2 linked regions of the Anaeromyxobacter diazotrophicus genome follow. The protein of the gene in region 2 interacts with the protein of the main gene of each other region in a pairwise test. Links are inferred from orthologs where the notes say so. Each region holds a gene or a part of one and is shown on either strand. Other genes may lie near its edges.

Region 1 (6,766 bases), on a different replicon or contig from region 2:
TCGAGCGCGAGCTCGCGCCTCCGCACGACGCAGGAGGAAGACCATGTGGCAGCGCCCTCTCAAGCTCGCGGCCCCGCTGGCCGCCGCGCTCCTCGCCGTGGCGCAGCTCGCCCCGGCGCCGGCGCGCGCGCAGGCGAACGGCGTCACCGACAGTGAGGTCGTGTTCGGGATGAGCGCGCCGTTCTCCGGCCCGGCCCGGGAGCTCGGCCGCGAGATGAAGGTGGGGCTCGAGCTGGCCTTCGCCGCCGCCAACGACGCCGGCGGCGTGCACGGCCGCCGGCTGCGCCTGCTGGCGCACGACGACGGCTACGAGCCGGCCCGCGCGCTGGCGGGGACGAAGGAGCTCCTCGACCAGCGGCGCGTGTTCGGGATCGCCGGCAACGTCGGCACCCCCACCACCGCCGCCGCGCTCCCCTACGTGCTGGAGCGGGGGGCCCTCTTCTTCGGCGCGTTCACCGGCGCGAAGCTCCTGCGGAACGAGCCGCCGGACCGGTTCGTCTTCAACTACCGGGCGAGCTACGCCGAGGAGACCTCGGCGGTGGTCCGCTACCTGGTGGAGGTGCGGCGCTTCCGGCCCGGGCAGATCGCGGTCTTCGCGCAGGAGGACGCCTTCGGCGACGCCGGCTTCTACGGCGTGGCGAAGACCATGCGCCGCTACCGCTACGACCCCGGCCAGGTGCTCCGCGTCGGCTACAAGCGGAACACCCAGGACGTGACGGACGCGGTGCGGACCATCCGCCAGCACGCCCCGCGGCTCAAGGCGGTGGTGATGGTCGCGACCTACAAGGCGGCGGCGCGCTTCATCGAGAAGGTGAAGGAGTCCGGCGCTCCGCTCGTCTTCACCAACGTCTCCTTCGTCGGCTCGAACGAGCTGGCCGAGGAGCTGATGCCGCTCGGCCCCCGCTTCGCGGAGGGCGTGATCGTGACCCAGGTCGTGCCGCTGCCGACCTCCGCCGCCACCGCCATCCTCCGCTACAAGGACCTGCTCGCGCGCCACGCGCCGGGAGAGCGCCCCGACTTCGTCTCGCTGGAGGGCTACCTGGCGGGCACGCTGCTGGTGGAGGGCCTGAAGCGCGCCGGGAAGAACCTCACCACCGACACCCTGGTCGACGCGCTGGAGAGCATCCGCGGGCTCGACCTCGGCATCGGCGTGCCGCTCTCGTTCGGCCCCTCCGAGCACCAGGCCTCCCACAAGGTATGGGGGACCGTCCTCGACGGCAGCGGGACCTACAAGACGCTGGACCTGGAGTAGCGCGCCGGGCATGAGGACCTCGTGACGCGCGGGGTCCTGCGGCTGGCGGTGGTCGGACACGTCGAGCACGTGACCCTGGGGCGCGTCCCGGCGCTGCCGCCTCCCGGCGGCATCGCGCACCTCGCCGCGCCCCGGACCTTCGCCGGCGGCGGGGGCGGGGTGGCGCTCCTGCAGCTGGCGAAGGCGCCGGCCGAGGTGCACCTCTTCACGGCGCTCGGCTCGGACGAGGCGGCGGGCGAGGTCGCGGCGGCGCTGCGCGGCGCCGCGGCCACGGTCCACGCGGCGCGCCGCGCCGGCCCGCACACCCGCGACGTCGTCCTCGTGACCCCGGACGGCGAGCGCACCATCGTCGTCGTGGGCGAGCCGCTCCACCCGCGGGCCGAGGACCCCCTGCCCTGGGAGCTGCTCGCCGCCTGCGACGCGGTCTACTTCACCGCCCAGGACCCCGCGGCGCTGCGGCGCTGCCGCGCGGCCCGGCGCCTCGTCGTCAGCGCGCGCCGGCGGGAGGCGCTGGCGGCCTCGGGCGTACGCGCCGACGTGGTGGTGGGGAGCGCGGTCGACCCGCGCGAGGCGAGCCGGCTCGCCGACTACCCGGTCCCCCCGGGCGCGCTCGTCCTGACCGAGGGCCCGGCGGGCGGGCGCGTCGAGCGCGCGGACGGGACGGTGGAGCGCTTCCCGGCGCCGCCCCCGGCGCGCGTCACCGGCGCCGCCTACGGCGCGGGCGACAGCTTCGCCGGCGCGCTCACGTTCTTCCTGGCCTGCGGGCTCCCGGTGGTCGAGGCCTGCGCCCGCGCCGGGCCCTACGGGGCGGCGGTGCTGGCCGGCCTCGACCCCGGCGCGGCCCAGCTCCCGCTGGTGCTCACACCAGCTTGAGCGCGGCCGCCGCCGGGTCCGCCTGCCTCACGGTGAGCACCGGCACCGGCGAGGTCTGGACCACCTTCTCGGCCACGCTGCCGAGGAGCGCGTGGGCGAGGCCCCGCCGGCCGTGCGTGCCCATCACGATGAGGTCGGCGCGCTCCTCCTCCGCGGCGGCCACGATCTCCTGCCAGGGCGCGCCGAGCTTCACCAGCGCGCGCGGGTGGACGCCGTCGCGGTCGGCCCGCGCCACGAGCCGCTCCAGCGCGCGCTGCGCCTCCTCCACCAGCGGCGAGGCGAGGTCGCCTCCCGCCTCGCACATGGCGGCGGCGGCGTAGCCCCCGAGCTCGCAGACGTGCACGACCGACAGCGCGGCGTTCATGCTGCTCGCCATGTCGAGCGCCACCTGGAGCGCGCCCGCCGAGGAGCCGTCGAGATCCGTCGCGAAGAGGATGTGCCGGAACGCGCCCATGGCTCCCTCCTGCGCAGGGATCAGACCACTGTCCCTCGTTCAAGGGGAGCCCTCGGGCTGCGGTATGGCGTCGCGCACCCCCCCTCGACAGGGGGATCTCAGGCGCCGCGCGCGAACTCGCCCATGAAGGCGATGAGCTCGTCCACCCAGGCCGGCTCCACCGCGTTGTAGGTCGAGACGCGGATGCCGCCCACCGAGCGGTGCCCCTTGAGCCCGACCATCCCGCGCTTCTTCGCCTCGGCCACGAACCGCTCCTCGTCCTGCTCGGAGGGGAGCCGGAAGACGACGTTCATCACCGAGCGGCTCTCCCGCTCGACCGGCGAGCGGTAGAAGGACGCGTGCTGGTCGATGGCGGCGTAGAGCTTCTGCGCCTTCAGCCGGTTGCGCTGCTCCATGGCGCCGAGTCCGCCCTGGCCCTTCAGCCAGGCGAGGACGTTGCGGATCATGTAGATGCCGAAGGTGGGCGGCGTGTTGTAGAGCGACCGGTTCTCGGCCGGCGTGCGGAGCTGGAAGATCTTGGGGATGTCCTTGCGACCGCGAGCGACGAGCTCCTTCGAGACGATCACCACCACCACGCCCGACGGCCCGATGTTCTTCTGGGCGCCGGCGTAGACGAGCCCGAAGCGCGCCGGGTCGAACCTCCGCCACAGGAAGTCGCTCGACATGTCGGCGATCAGCGGGACGGCGCCGGGCGCGGGGAACGGCCGGCCCGGGTCGACCTCGTACTGCACGCCGTGGATGGTCTCGTTCGAGGTGACGTGCACGTAGGCCGACTCGGGGTCGACCTTCACCTCCGCCGGGCGCGGGACGCGCGTGTAGCTCTTCTCCTTGCCCTCGCCCACCCCGGTGGAGCACGAGACGCGGGCGGCGCCGCCCAGCATGGCGGTCGCGACCTTCGCCTCGGAGAAGGCCTTCTCGCCCCAGGCGCCGCTCACCACGTACTCTGCGGTGCGGCCCTTCTCCACCAGGTTCATCGGGATCTGCGCGAAGAGCTGCGAGGCGCCGCCCTGCACGAAGAGCACCTCGTGGCTGTCGGGTACGCCGAGCAGCTCGCGGAGGAGCGCGATGGCCTCGTCGTGGACCTTCTCGTACTCCTTGCCGCGGTGGCTGTGCTCCATGACCGACATGCCGCTGCTGGCGAAGTCGACGAGCTCGTCGCGGGCGCGCTCGAGCGCGGGCAGCGGGAGGGCGGCGGGGCCGGCGTTGAAGTTCTTGACGCGGTTCATGGGGACCTCGTTCGGTGGGAGCCGGGAGCTTAACGCAGTCCCCGGCGCCGATCTCGACCCTCGCGCGCCGCCCCTCTACGGGCGCGCGCGCCCGTGGTACGAAGTCCGGCAGCCCGGAGCCTCCCCGACGCCCATGACCCAGCCGCCGCGCCCTCCCCTCCTCGACCGGCTCACCGCGTCCTCGCTGCGGCACCCGTGGCTGTACCTCGGCACCGCGCTCGCCCTCGCCGTGGGGAGCGGGCTGCTGGCCTCGCGGCTCGAGGTCCGCTCGAGCTTCGCGGAGCTCCTCCCCTCCGACGTCCCGAGCGTGCGCCTCCTCCACGACCTCGTCCGGCGGGTCGGCGGGGACGGCACCGTGCTCGTCATGGTGGAGGCGGTGGCGGGCCCGCAGGACCTCGCGCGCGCGGAGGCGATGGGCAAGCTCCTGGCCGACGACTACCTCGCCTACGGCCCGGGCGTGATCCGCTCGGTCGAGTGGAGCATGAAGCCGGTCGAGTCCTGGTTCGGCGACCACTGGCCCATGTTCGTGCCGCTCGAGGACCTGCAGCGGGCGCGCGACGCGCTCCGCCAGGAGAAGGCCCGGGCGAAGGCGCGCCTCCTCGACCTCGGGCTCGACGACGCGCCCCCGGAGCCGGTCCGCGCGCTCCGCGCCGGCCCGCTCGCCGACGTCCTCGACCCCTCCAAGCCGACGCCCCGGGAGCAGGTGGCGAAGCGCTTCGCCCGCTACCGCGACGGCTACCTCGTCCACCCGGACGGGCGCTCCGTGACGATCGTGGTCCGCCCCACCGGCACGAGCCTCGGGGTGGCGGAGACGCGCGCCCTGCTCGACCGCATGCGCGCCACCGCCGACGCGCGCCTGAAGGAGCCGGCCGGCCAGCACCTGCGGGTTGGCTTCGGCGGCACCTTCCCGGCGCTGCTCGTGGAGTACGAGTCCATCATCCACGACGTCGGCTCGACGTTCCTGTTCGTGTTCGCGCTCGTCCTGACCTCGCTCGTGCTCTTCTTCCGCGACCTGCGCTCGGTGGCGGTGCTGGCGGTGGCCATCCTGGTCGCGATCGCGATCACCTTCGGGATCACCCGCCTCGTCATCGGCTACCTCAACACGCAGACCGCGTTCCTCGGCTCCATCGTGGTGGGGAACGGCATCAACTACGGCCTCATCTACCTGGCGCGGCTGAACCAGCTGCGGCGGCGCGGGATCGGCCTCGAGCCGGCCTGCCTGGAGGCGGCGCGCGACGCCGCCAAGGCCACCCTGCTCGCCGCCATCGCCACCAGCGTCTCCTTCGGCACCCTCATCCTGGCCGCGAACCGCGGCTTCAGGCACTTCGGGTTCATCGGCGGCATCGGCATGACGCTGTGCTGGGTGCTCACCTTCGCGCTCGTCCCGGCGCTCATGCAGCTCCTCGAGCGGGTCCGGCCCTGGCGCGCCGCCCCCGGCGCGGCCGGCGGCCCCCCCGGGCGCGCCGTGCCCTCCTGGCTGGAGCGGGCGTTCGCCCGGCCGCTCCTGGTGACGGTCCTCTTCGGGGTCGCGACGCTGGCCGCGGGCGGGTACTTCGTCTCGCGGCTCGGCACCGTCGAGGAGACGAACCTCGCGAACCTGTCGAACGACGTGCGCGGGGACCCCGAGGCGGCGCGCGACGCGGCCCGCGCCAACGCCGCCACCGGGCGCTCCAACGCCGGCGCGATCGCGCTCCTGCCCTCGGAGGCGGACGCCGACGCCTACTGCCGCGTCGTGCGGGAGCGCACGGCGGAGCGCCGACAGCAGGGCATCGTCGACGGCTGCGAGACGCTCGCCAGCGTGGTCCCGGAGCACCAGCCGGAGAAGCTGGCGCTGCTGGCCGAGCTCCGCGCCGGCCTGAGCCAGGCGACGCTGGAGGCGCTCCCGCCCGCCGAGGCGGCCCGGGCGCGCGCCCTCCGCGCCGACCTGGCCCGCCAGCGGCCCATGACCGTGGCCGAGGCGCCCGCCAGCCTCGTCGACCGCTTCCGCGAGCGGGACGGCACCGTCGGGCGCATCGCCTTCGTGCGCGCCTCGGGCGACGCCAAGCTCGAGCTCGCCCAGAACATGTTCGCCTTCGCGTCGCTGGTGCGCGGGGTGCCCGTGGGTGGGCGGACCTGGGACGCGGTCGGAGAGAACCTCATCTTCGCCGACCTCCTCTCGAACGTGCAGCGGGAGGGGCCGGTGACCACCCTCCTCTCGTTCGCGGGAGTCTGCCTGCTCGTCGCGCTGTTCTACCGGCGCTGGCGGCTCTCCAGCCAGGTGCTGACCTCGCTCTTCGCGGGCGCGGTCCTCATGGCGGGGGTCGGGACCCTCATCGGGCTGAGGATCAACGTGTTCAACTTCATCGTCTTCCCCATCACCTTCGGCATCGCGGTCGACTACGGCGTGAACGTGGCCGAGCGCGCCGAGCGCCGCGGGGACGTGCTCGCCGCGCTGGCCGAGGTCGGGCCGGCCGTCGCGCTGTGCTCCTGGACCACCGTGGTCGGCTACGGCTCGATGATCTTCTCGCTCAACAAGGCGATCCGCTCCTTCGGCTGGTACGCGATGATCGGCGAGCTCACCACCATCGTCGCGGCCCTGGTGCTCCTGCCGGCGATCGCGATCGTCCGGCGGCGGGAGCACGCGTGAGGGCCCCCGTGCGCGGAGGCGGCCGGGCGCTGGCCGCGGCGCTCGCGCTGGCGGCGTCGCCCGGGCTCGCGGCTGGCCCGGCGCCCGAGGCCCCGCCGCCCGCGGACGGCGCCGTCGCGCCTCACGGGAGCGGCGCGCCCGAGGACCCGAAGGCGCTCCGGGTCGACGTGCGCGACTTCCAGGTGGTGAAGAACGACTCCGGGCCGATCAACTACTACACGGTGGTGGCGGACGCGGACGGCGAGTACCTCCACGGCTCGTACGTGCCGCCCATGGAGACGACCGTGCTGGCGTGGACCATGCCCGACCGGCTGCGCCGCTCGGCCGCCCGGGTG
Region 2 (7,867 bases):
GCCCGTGCCGCGGTGTCCTCTCCGCCGCGCCGGAAGCCCGCGCCGCGCCGTCCTCGCGCCGAGCAGCCGCTCGGGGTCGGGGTGGGCGACGCGTTCGCGGTGCAGCGCCTGCAGGTCCCCGCCTCCCAGTCGCGCGCCCGGCCGGACGAGCGGCTCCGCGAGATCGGCTGGGCCGAGTTCGGCGACATCGCGCGCGAGCTGGCGGAGCGGATGGAGCCGGAGTTCAAGCCCGACGTCGTGCTCGGGGTGGTGAACGGCGGCGTGTTCCTGGGCGGCGCCATCGCCAGCTACTTCCGCGCCGAGTTCCGCCCCATCCGCGTCCGCAAGTACGGCCGCCGCTCGGTGGCGCAGGCGGTCATGGCCCTGCGCGGGAAGAAGGTGCTGGTGGTGGACGACGTCACCGTGAGCGGCCAGACCCTGGGGGCGGGCCGCGTCACCGCCGAGAAGGCGGGCGCCCGCGACATCCGCACCGCGGCCATGGTGGTGCGCCCGGCCGGCCACCACGCCGACTTCTTCGCCCTGGAGACGGAGGAGCTCGTCGTCTTCGGCTGGGACTACCAGCTCCACGGCGGCAGCGGCGAGCCCGGCAGCGACCCGGGCGAGGTCGGGGTGTGATCTCCCGGTTCAGGCGCGAATGAAGCGGATCGTCCTCGGGACCGCGGGGCACATCGACCACGGCAAGACCGCGCTGGTGAAGGCGCTCACCGGCGTCGACACCGACCGGCTCCGGGAGGAGAAGCGCCGCGGGATCACCATCGAGCTCGGCTTCGCGCACCTGGCGCTGCCGGACGGCACGGTGGCCGGGGTGGTGGACGTCCCCGGCCACGAGCGGTTCGTGCGCGCGATGGCGGCGGGCGCGGGCGGCATCGACCTGGTGGTGCTGGTGGTCGCGGCCGACGAGGGCGTCATGCCCCAGACGCGCGAGCACCTCGACATCTGCCGGCTGCTCGGCGTCCCGCGCGGCGTGGTCGCCATCACCAAGTCCGACCTGCTGCCGGAGCTCGGCGCCGACTGGCTGCCGCTGCTCGAGGCGGACGTCCGCGCCGCCGCGAAGGGGACGTTCCTGGAGGAGGCCGCGCTGGTCCCGGTCTCCGCCCGCACCGGCGAGGGGCTGCCGGCGCTGGTGGCCGAGGTGGCCCGGCTGGCGCGGGAGGTGCCGGAACGCCCCGCCGACGGCCCGCTCTTCCTGCCGGTGGACCGGGCCTTCTCGCTGAAGGGGTTCGGGACCGTGGTCACCGGGACGCTGCTCTCGGGCGCGGTGGCGGTCGAGGACGAGGTGGTGCTCTCGCCGCCGGCCCAGGGCCAGGGGCGGCTGCGGGTGCGGTCGGTCCAGGTCCACGGGCAGCCGGTGCAGCGCGCGCTCGCCGGCCAGCGCACGGCGGTGAACCTCCCCGGCGTCGAGGCGCAGACCATCTCGCGCGGGCAGGCGCTGGTGCACGCCGGGGTGGTCCCGCTGAGCCACGCGCTGGACGTCGAGCTGACGCTGCTCGCCGCCGCGCCGAAGCCGCTGCGCCACCGCGCGAAGCTGCTGCTCCACGTGGGGACGGCGCAGGTGCAGGCGGCGGTGTCGCTGCTCGACCGCGCCGAGCTCGCGCCCGGCGCGACCGCCCTGGCGCAGCTCCGGCTGGCGTCGCCGGCCGCCGCCCTCCCCGGCCAGCGCTTCATCCTGCGCGGGTTCGCGGTGCTCGAGGGGCGCGGCAAGACGCTCGCCGGCGGGCGGGTCCTGGCGGTGGCGGTGCGGCGCCGGCGGCGCGGCCGCCCGGCCGAGGTGGAGCAGCTCGAGGCGCTGGCGAAGGGCGACGTCGAGGCGCGGCTCACGGCGGTGCTCGCCAGCGCCGGCCCGGCGGGCCTCGCCGCGGACGCGCTGCTCGGCCGAACGGGCCTCTCGCCCAAGGCGCTGCAGGGCGCGCTCGAGCGCCTGGGGGCGAAGGGCGGCGCGGTCCTCTTCGACCGCGAGAAGCGCGCCTACGTGGCCGGCGAGGTTGCGCGCGGGCTGGCGGCCCGGCTGGTCGAGGCGGTGAAGGCGTTCCACGCCTCGCACCCGCTCGCGACCGGCATCTCGCGGGAGGAGCTGCGCGGGCGGCTGCCGCCGGTCACGGACGCCAGGCTCTTCGCCCGCCTGCTCGCGCAGCTCGTCGAGAAGGGCGAGCTCGTCACCGAGGCCGATCAGGTGCGCCTCCCCACCCACCGCGCCGCCAGCGGCGCGGCCGGCGGCGCGCTCAAAGCCACCGTGACCGCAGCGCTGGTGAAGGGGGGTCTCACCCCGCCCTGGCTGTCCGAGCTGCCCGGCCTCGCCGGCGCCGCGCCGGAGGAGGTGGCGGCGGTGCTGAAGCTGCTGCTCGCCGAGGGCGCCGCGGTGCGCGTCTCCTCCGAGCTCTACTACGACGCGGGGGCGATCCACGGCCTGCGCGAGCGGCTGGTGGCGCACCTCGCGGTGCGCCGGGAGATCACCACCCAGGAGTTCAAGGAGCTCGTCGGCGCGACGCGCAAGCACGTCATCCCGCTGGCCGAGTACTTCGACCGCGAGAAGGTCACGCTGCGCGTGGGCGACAAGCGGGTGCTGCGGGGCGAGGGGCGGTGACCGCGGTGCCGCCGGGCGAGGGCGAGCTGGCCGCGCTCCAGGCGCGCAACGCCGAGCTGGCCGCCCTCAACCGGGTGGCGGAGGCGGCCGGCGCGGCGCCCGACCTCGAGCTGTTCCTCGCGCGCGCCGGGGAGGAGGCCTCCGCGCTGCTCGGCGCCCCGGTGGTGGGCTTCTTCCTCCTCGAGCGCGACCGGCGCGAGGCGGTGCTGCTCCACCTGCACGGCGGCGACGAGGCCGACCGCCGGCGGCTCGGGCGCGCTCCGGTCACCGGCAACGTCTTCGAGTCGGTGGGCCTGGGCGGGCAGGTGCGGGTGCGCCAGGTGGCGGAGCTGCCCGGAGCGCTCCAGGAGCTGCTCGCGCCGCTGCGCCTCGCGACGGTGGCGAGCACGCCGGCGCGCTTTCGCTCGAGCACGGTCGGGGTGCTCTCGGCGGGCTTCCGCGAGCCGCGCTCGCCCGAGGCCTGCCGCACCGACCTGCTGGAGGCGCTCGGCGCGCACTTCGCCTCGGCGGTCGAGACGCACCGGCTGCTGGGCGACCTGCGCGGGCGCGTGGCCGAGCTGACCCTCCTCAACGACATGGCGGTGGCGACCGCCACGCTCGACCCGGTGCTCCTGCTCGAGAACGCGCTCCGCCGCACCTCGGCCACCTTCCGCGCCGAGACCGCCGCCGCCTACCTGCTCGAGGCGGGCGAGCTCCGCCAGACCGCCTGCCTCGGGGTCTCGGCCGAGACGGCGGCCCGGACGTCACGGCTGCCGCTCGGCAAGGGCCCCGCCGGCCAGGCCGCCGCCGAGGGCAAGATCATCCATCACCCGGAGCTCCGGCCGGCGAGCCCCGGCCAGGCCTGGATGCGCGACCAGGAGGGCGTGCACGCCGCCGTCGGCGTCCCGCTGCTCGCGAAGGACCGCGTGCTGGGCGCGTTCGTGCTCGGCCGCCGGCGGCCCGAGCCGTTCACCGACGGCGAGCTCTCGCTCCTCACCGCGGTGGGCGTGCAGCTCGGGGTCGCGGTCGAGAACGCCCGCCTGTTCGCGGACACCCGGCGCCGCGTGGCCGACCTGGAGGCGGTCAACGCGCTCGCGCTGCGCGTCTTCGCGACCGCGCCGGGCGACGCGCGCCGGCTCCTCGAGGAGGCGAGCCAGGAGATGGCCCGCGCGCTCGCGGTCCGGTCGGTGGTGGTGCTGCAGCTGGACCAGGACGGCGAGGGGCTGACCGGCGTGGCCGGCTTCGGGACCCCGCTGCCGCCGGCGCAGATCGCGATCCCGCTCGCCCGCAGCGACCTCGTCCGGCGCGCGCTCGGCGCGTGCGAGCCAGCGTGGGGGCTGCAGGTCATCGACGCGCCCCGGCCGGGCGAGATCGCGCCGCCGCCGCTCTCGGTGCTGCTCGTGCCGCTCTCGGCGCGCGGGGCGACGCGCGGCGTGGTGGCGCTCGCCGACGGCCCGGAGCGGCGCTACAGCGAGGCGGAGATCGCGCTCGCCCTGGCGCTGGCGGGCGAGGCGGCCATGGGGCTCGAGAACGCGGAGCTCTACGCCGAGGCGCGGCACCGCGTCGAGGAGCTGTCGCTCGTCCACGAGGTAGGCCGCTCGCTCGTCGCCACCCTGGAGCTGAGCCAGGTGCTGGAGGCCGGCGTGCGCAACCTGGCGCGCATCGTGGACGCGCCCGACGGGTACCTGCTCCTGGCGGACGCGCAGCGCGACCGGATGGTGGTCCGCGCCGCCTCCGGGAGCGGCGCGCGCCTCGTCGGCCACGGCATCTCGCTGCGCCTCCAGCACAGCTTGTCGCGGCTCGTCTACGAGCAGCGGACGCCCATCGCCATGGCCGACGTGACCCAGGACGTCCGCGTCGACGCGGAGCTCAAGACGCTCACCGGCGCGCGCGCCTACCTGGGGCTGCCGCTCGTGGTGCGCGAGCGGCCCATCGGCGTGGCGCTCATCGCCGAGACGCGCGGCCCGCGCCGCTTCACGCCGGCCGAGGTCGAGCGCGCCACCGCCATCGCGAACCAGCTGGCGGTGGCGGTGGAGAACGCCGGGCTGTACGAGGACCTGCGCCGCTCCTACGCCGACCTGGCGCGGGCCCAGGACCAGCTCGTGCGGCAGGAGAGGCTGGCCGCCCTGGGCGAGCTGGCGGCGGTGGTGGCCCACGAGGTCCGCAACCCGCTGGGCGTGGTGTTCAACTCGCTCGGCTCGCTGCGGCGGCTGGTGCCGCAGCGCGGCGACGCGCGGATGCTGCTCGACATCGTGGGCGAGGAGGCGGAGCGGCTCAACCGCATGGTGGGCGACCTGCTCGACTTCGCGCGGCCGTCGCGGCCGACCGTGCGCGCGGAGCCGCTCGCGCCCGTGGTCGACGCCGCCCTGGCGGCCGCCCTCGGCGACGGCGGCCGCGGGGTGCGGGTCGAGCGCGAGCTGGCGGACGACCTGCCGCCCGTCCCCATGGACGCGCGCCTGCTGCGGCAGGCGGTGCTGAACCTGGTCCTCAACGCAGCCCAGGCCATGGGCGGCGCCGGGACGCTCACCGTCCGCGCCCGGGCCGAGGAGGGGGGCGTGGTGCTGGAGCTCGGCGACACCGGCCCCGGGATCCCGGAGGACGTGCGCCACCGTATCTTCGAGCCCTTCTTCACCACCAAGGCCACCGGCACCGGGCTCGGCCTGGCGGTGGTGAAGCGCATCGTCGACGACCACCACGGCCGCATCGAGACGCGCCCCGGCCCGCAGGGCGGCACGGTGTTCTCGCTCCGCCTGCCGATCCGCCCGACGTCCCCGTTGAAACCGGACGCCGGTTCGGCCGAGGATGAGCCATGAACGAGGCGGCAGCCGACGCGACGCGGGCGCAGCCGCTCGAGGCCGGGGGAGCGGGCCGGGTGCTGGTCGTGGACGACCAGCGGAACATGCGCGCCACCACCGCCCTCCTGCTGCGCGAGGCGGGCTACGCCGTGACCGAGGCGGAGGACGGCGCCGCCGCCGTCCAGCGGCTCGGCGCGGAGCAGTTCGACGTGGTGCTGACCGACGTGCGCATGGGCGCGGTGGACGGCATGGAGGTGCTGCGGGCCTCGCTCGAGGCCGCGCCCACCGCCCAGGTCATCGTGATGACCGCCTACGGGACGATCGAATCGGCGGTGGAGGCGATCCGGCGCGGCGCCTACGACTACATCGCGAAGCCGTTCAAGGAGGACGAGCTGCTCCTGCGCGTCGCGAAGGCGATGGACAAGCGGCGGCTGCTCGGCGAGGTGAGCCTGCTCCGGCGCGACTTCCGCGCGCGCTACGGGCTCGAGCACATCGTGGGCCGCTCCGCGGCGCTGCGCGAGCTGCTCGACCGCGTGGTGCGGGTCGCGCCCAGCGACGCGACCGTGCTCGTCACCGGCGAGTCGGGGACCGGCAAGGAGCTCATCGCCCGCGCGCTGCACGCCGCCTCCCGCCGCCGCGACAAGCCGTTCGTGCCCATCAACTGCGCCGCCATCACCGAGACCCTGCTCGAGTCGGAGCTGTTCGGGCACGCCCGCGGCGCCTTCACCGGCGCCACGCGCGCCCGGCGCGGCCTCTTCGAGGAGGCGGACGGCGGCACGCTCTTCATCGACGAGATCGCCGAGACCGCGCTCGGCTCGCAGGCGAAGCTCCTGCGCGCCATCCAGGAGGGCGAGATCCGCCGGGTGGGCGAGTCGCTCTCGGTGAAGGTGGACGTCCGTGTCATCGCCGCCACCAACCAGAACCTCAAGGCCGCCGTGGCCGAGAAGCGCTTCCGCGAGGACCTGTACTACCGGCTCAACGTGGTGCCGCTGCGCATCCCCCCGCTCCGCGAGCGGCGCGAGGACATCCCGCTCCTGGCCCAGCGCTTCCTGGAGGGGTTCGCGGAGCGCACCGGCGAGCGGAAGTCCCTCTCGCCGGAGGCGATGCAGAAGCTGCTCGGCTACCCGTGGCCCGGCAACGTGCGCGAGCTCGAGAACATGATCGAGCAGGCCGCCGCGCTGACGCCGCACGCCGTGCTCTCGGACGCGGACATCCACTTCGAGCCCGCCCCGGAGGTGCCCGGCGCGAGCGCAGCCCAGACCCTGGCCGGCGCGGTCGAGGCCGCCGAGCGGCGCGCGGTCGAGGCGGCCCTCAGCCGCTGCGGCGGCGACCTGGGCCGCGTCGCGCGCGAGCTCGAGGTCTCGCCGACCACCCTGTGGCGCAAGATGAAGGCGCTGGGCCTCCGGGCGCGCGACGGGGGCTAGCGGGCCCCTCCCGCTACTGCGTCAGCATCGACGCGGCGCGGGCCAGGTCGGCGATGGGGCCGGGGCCGATGCCGAGCACCACCACCGCCACCGCCGAGGCCGCCAGCGCCACCGACAGGGCGGGGCCGAGCGCGAGCGCGCCCTCCTCGCCCGCCTCCGGCGCGCGCATGTACATGTAGACCACCACGCGCAGGTAGTAGTACGCGCCGAGCGCGCTCGTCAGGACGCCGATGATGGCGAGCCCGTACGCCTGGGCGTTGATGGCGGCCTTGAAGATGAGGAACTTCCCGACGAACCCCGCGGTGGGCGGGATGCCGGCCAGCGACAGCATGAACACGGCCATCACGAAGGCGAGGCCCGGGCGGCGGCGCGCCAGGCCGGCCAGGCGCGACAGGTCCCAGGCGTCGGCGGGCTCGGCCCGGACGTCGGTCCGCTCCACCGCGCCCACCACCGCGAACGCGCCGATGACGGTGGCGGTGTAGGCGGCCAGGTAGAAGAGCACGCTCGACAGGGCGCTCTCGCGCGCCCCGGCCGCGCCGGCCGAGACCACGCCGACGAGCAGGTAGCCGGCGTGCGCGATGGACGAGTACGCCAGCATGCGCTTCACGCTGCGCTGCGGGACCGCCAGCAGGTTGCCGAACAGCATCGTCAGCACCGCCAGCGCCGCGGCCACCGCGCCGAAGCGGGCCGAGCCCATCACCGCGCCGCCCCACACCGCCATGAGCACGCGCACCAGCACCGCGAACCCGGCCGTCTTCACGCCCGCCGCCATGAAGGCGGTCACCGGGGTGGGCGCGCCCTCGTAGACGTCGGGCGTCCAGAGGTGGAACGGCACCGCCGCGATCTTGAAGGCCAGGCCGGCGCCGACGAGGCCGAGCCCGATGACGAGCAGCGCGCCCGAGCCGCGGGCGAAGTCCGAGAAGAGGGTGGAGCCGGTCACGCCGTAGACGAGCGCCGTCCCGTACAGCAGGAGCGCCGAAGAGAAGGCGCCCAGCACGAAGTACTTGAACGCCGCCTCGGCCGGCTTGCGGCCGCGCCGCATGTAGGCCGCCAGCGCGTAGGTGGCGAGGCTCATCACCTCGATGGCG

Evidence for each region. Proteins that work in one complex are often made in the same cells at the same time.
Region 1: the proteins of selB (region 2) and serC interact in binary tests that used the Escherichia coli proteins (3 or more experiments, as listed by UniProt). The link is inferred for Anaeromyxobacter diazotrophicus from one-to-one orthologs.

The regions. Positions count from the first base shown.
Region 1 is NZ_BJTG01000006.1:328,146-334,911, reverse strand. The notes cover bases 1,742-4,601. They hold serC (3-phosphoserine/phosphohydroxythreonine transaminase), read right to left. Parts: upstream 3,806-4,601; coding sequence 2,678-3,805; downstream 1,742-2,677. Other genes in these bases: HWY08_RS14370 (efflux RND transporter permease subunit), read left to right, coding at 3,939-4,601; HWY08_RS14380 (universal stress protein), read right to left, coding at 2,112-2,579; HWY08_RS14385 (PfkB family carbohydrate kinase), read left to right, coding at 1,742-2,125. Outside these bases: HWY08_RS14390 (ABC transporter substrate-binding protein), read left to right, coding at 44-1,252; more of HWY08_RS14385, read left to right, coding at 1,274-1,741; more of HWY08_RS14370, read left to right, coding at 4,602-6,431; HWY08_RS14365 (DUF3047 domain-containing protein), read left to right, coding at 6,428-6,766. UniProt on the Escherichia coli protein: Catalyzes the reversible conversion of 3-phosphohydroxypyruvate to phosphoserine and of 3-hydroxy-2-oxo-4-phosphonooxybutanoate to phosphohydroxythreonine. Is involved in both pyridoxine and serine biosynthesis.
Region 2 is NZ_BJTG01000008.1:1,510-9,376, forward strand. The notes cover bases 213-3,107. They hold selB (selenocysteine-specific translation elongation factor), read left to right. Parts: upstream 213-634; coding sequence 635-2,581; downstream 2,582-3,107. Other genes in these bases: HWY08_RS16040 (phosphoribosyltransferase), read left to right, coding at 213-615; HWY08_RS16050 (GAF domain-containing protein), read left to right, coding at 2,578-3,107. Outside these bases: more of HWY08_RS16040, read left to right, coding at 1-212; more of HWY08_RS16050, read left to right, coding at 3,108-5,373; HWY08_RS16055 (sigma-54-dependent transcriptional regulator), read left to right, coding at 5,370-6,779; HWY08_RS16060 (NADH-quinone oxidoreductase subunit N), read right to left, coding at 6,793-7,867. UniProt on the Escherichia coli protein: Translation factor necessary for the incorporation of selenocysteine into proteins. It probably replaces EF-Tu for the insertion of selenocysteine directed by the UGA codon. SelB binds GTP and GDP.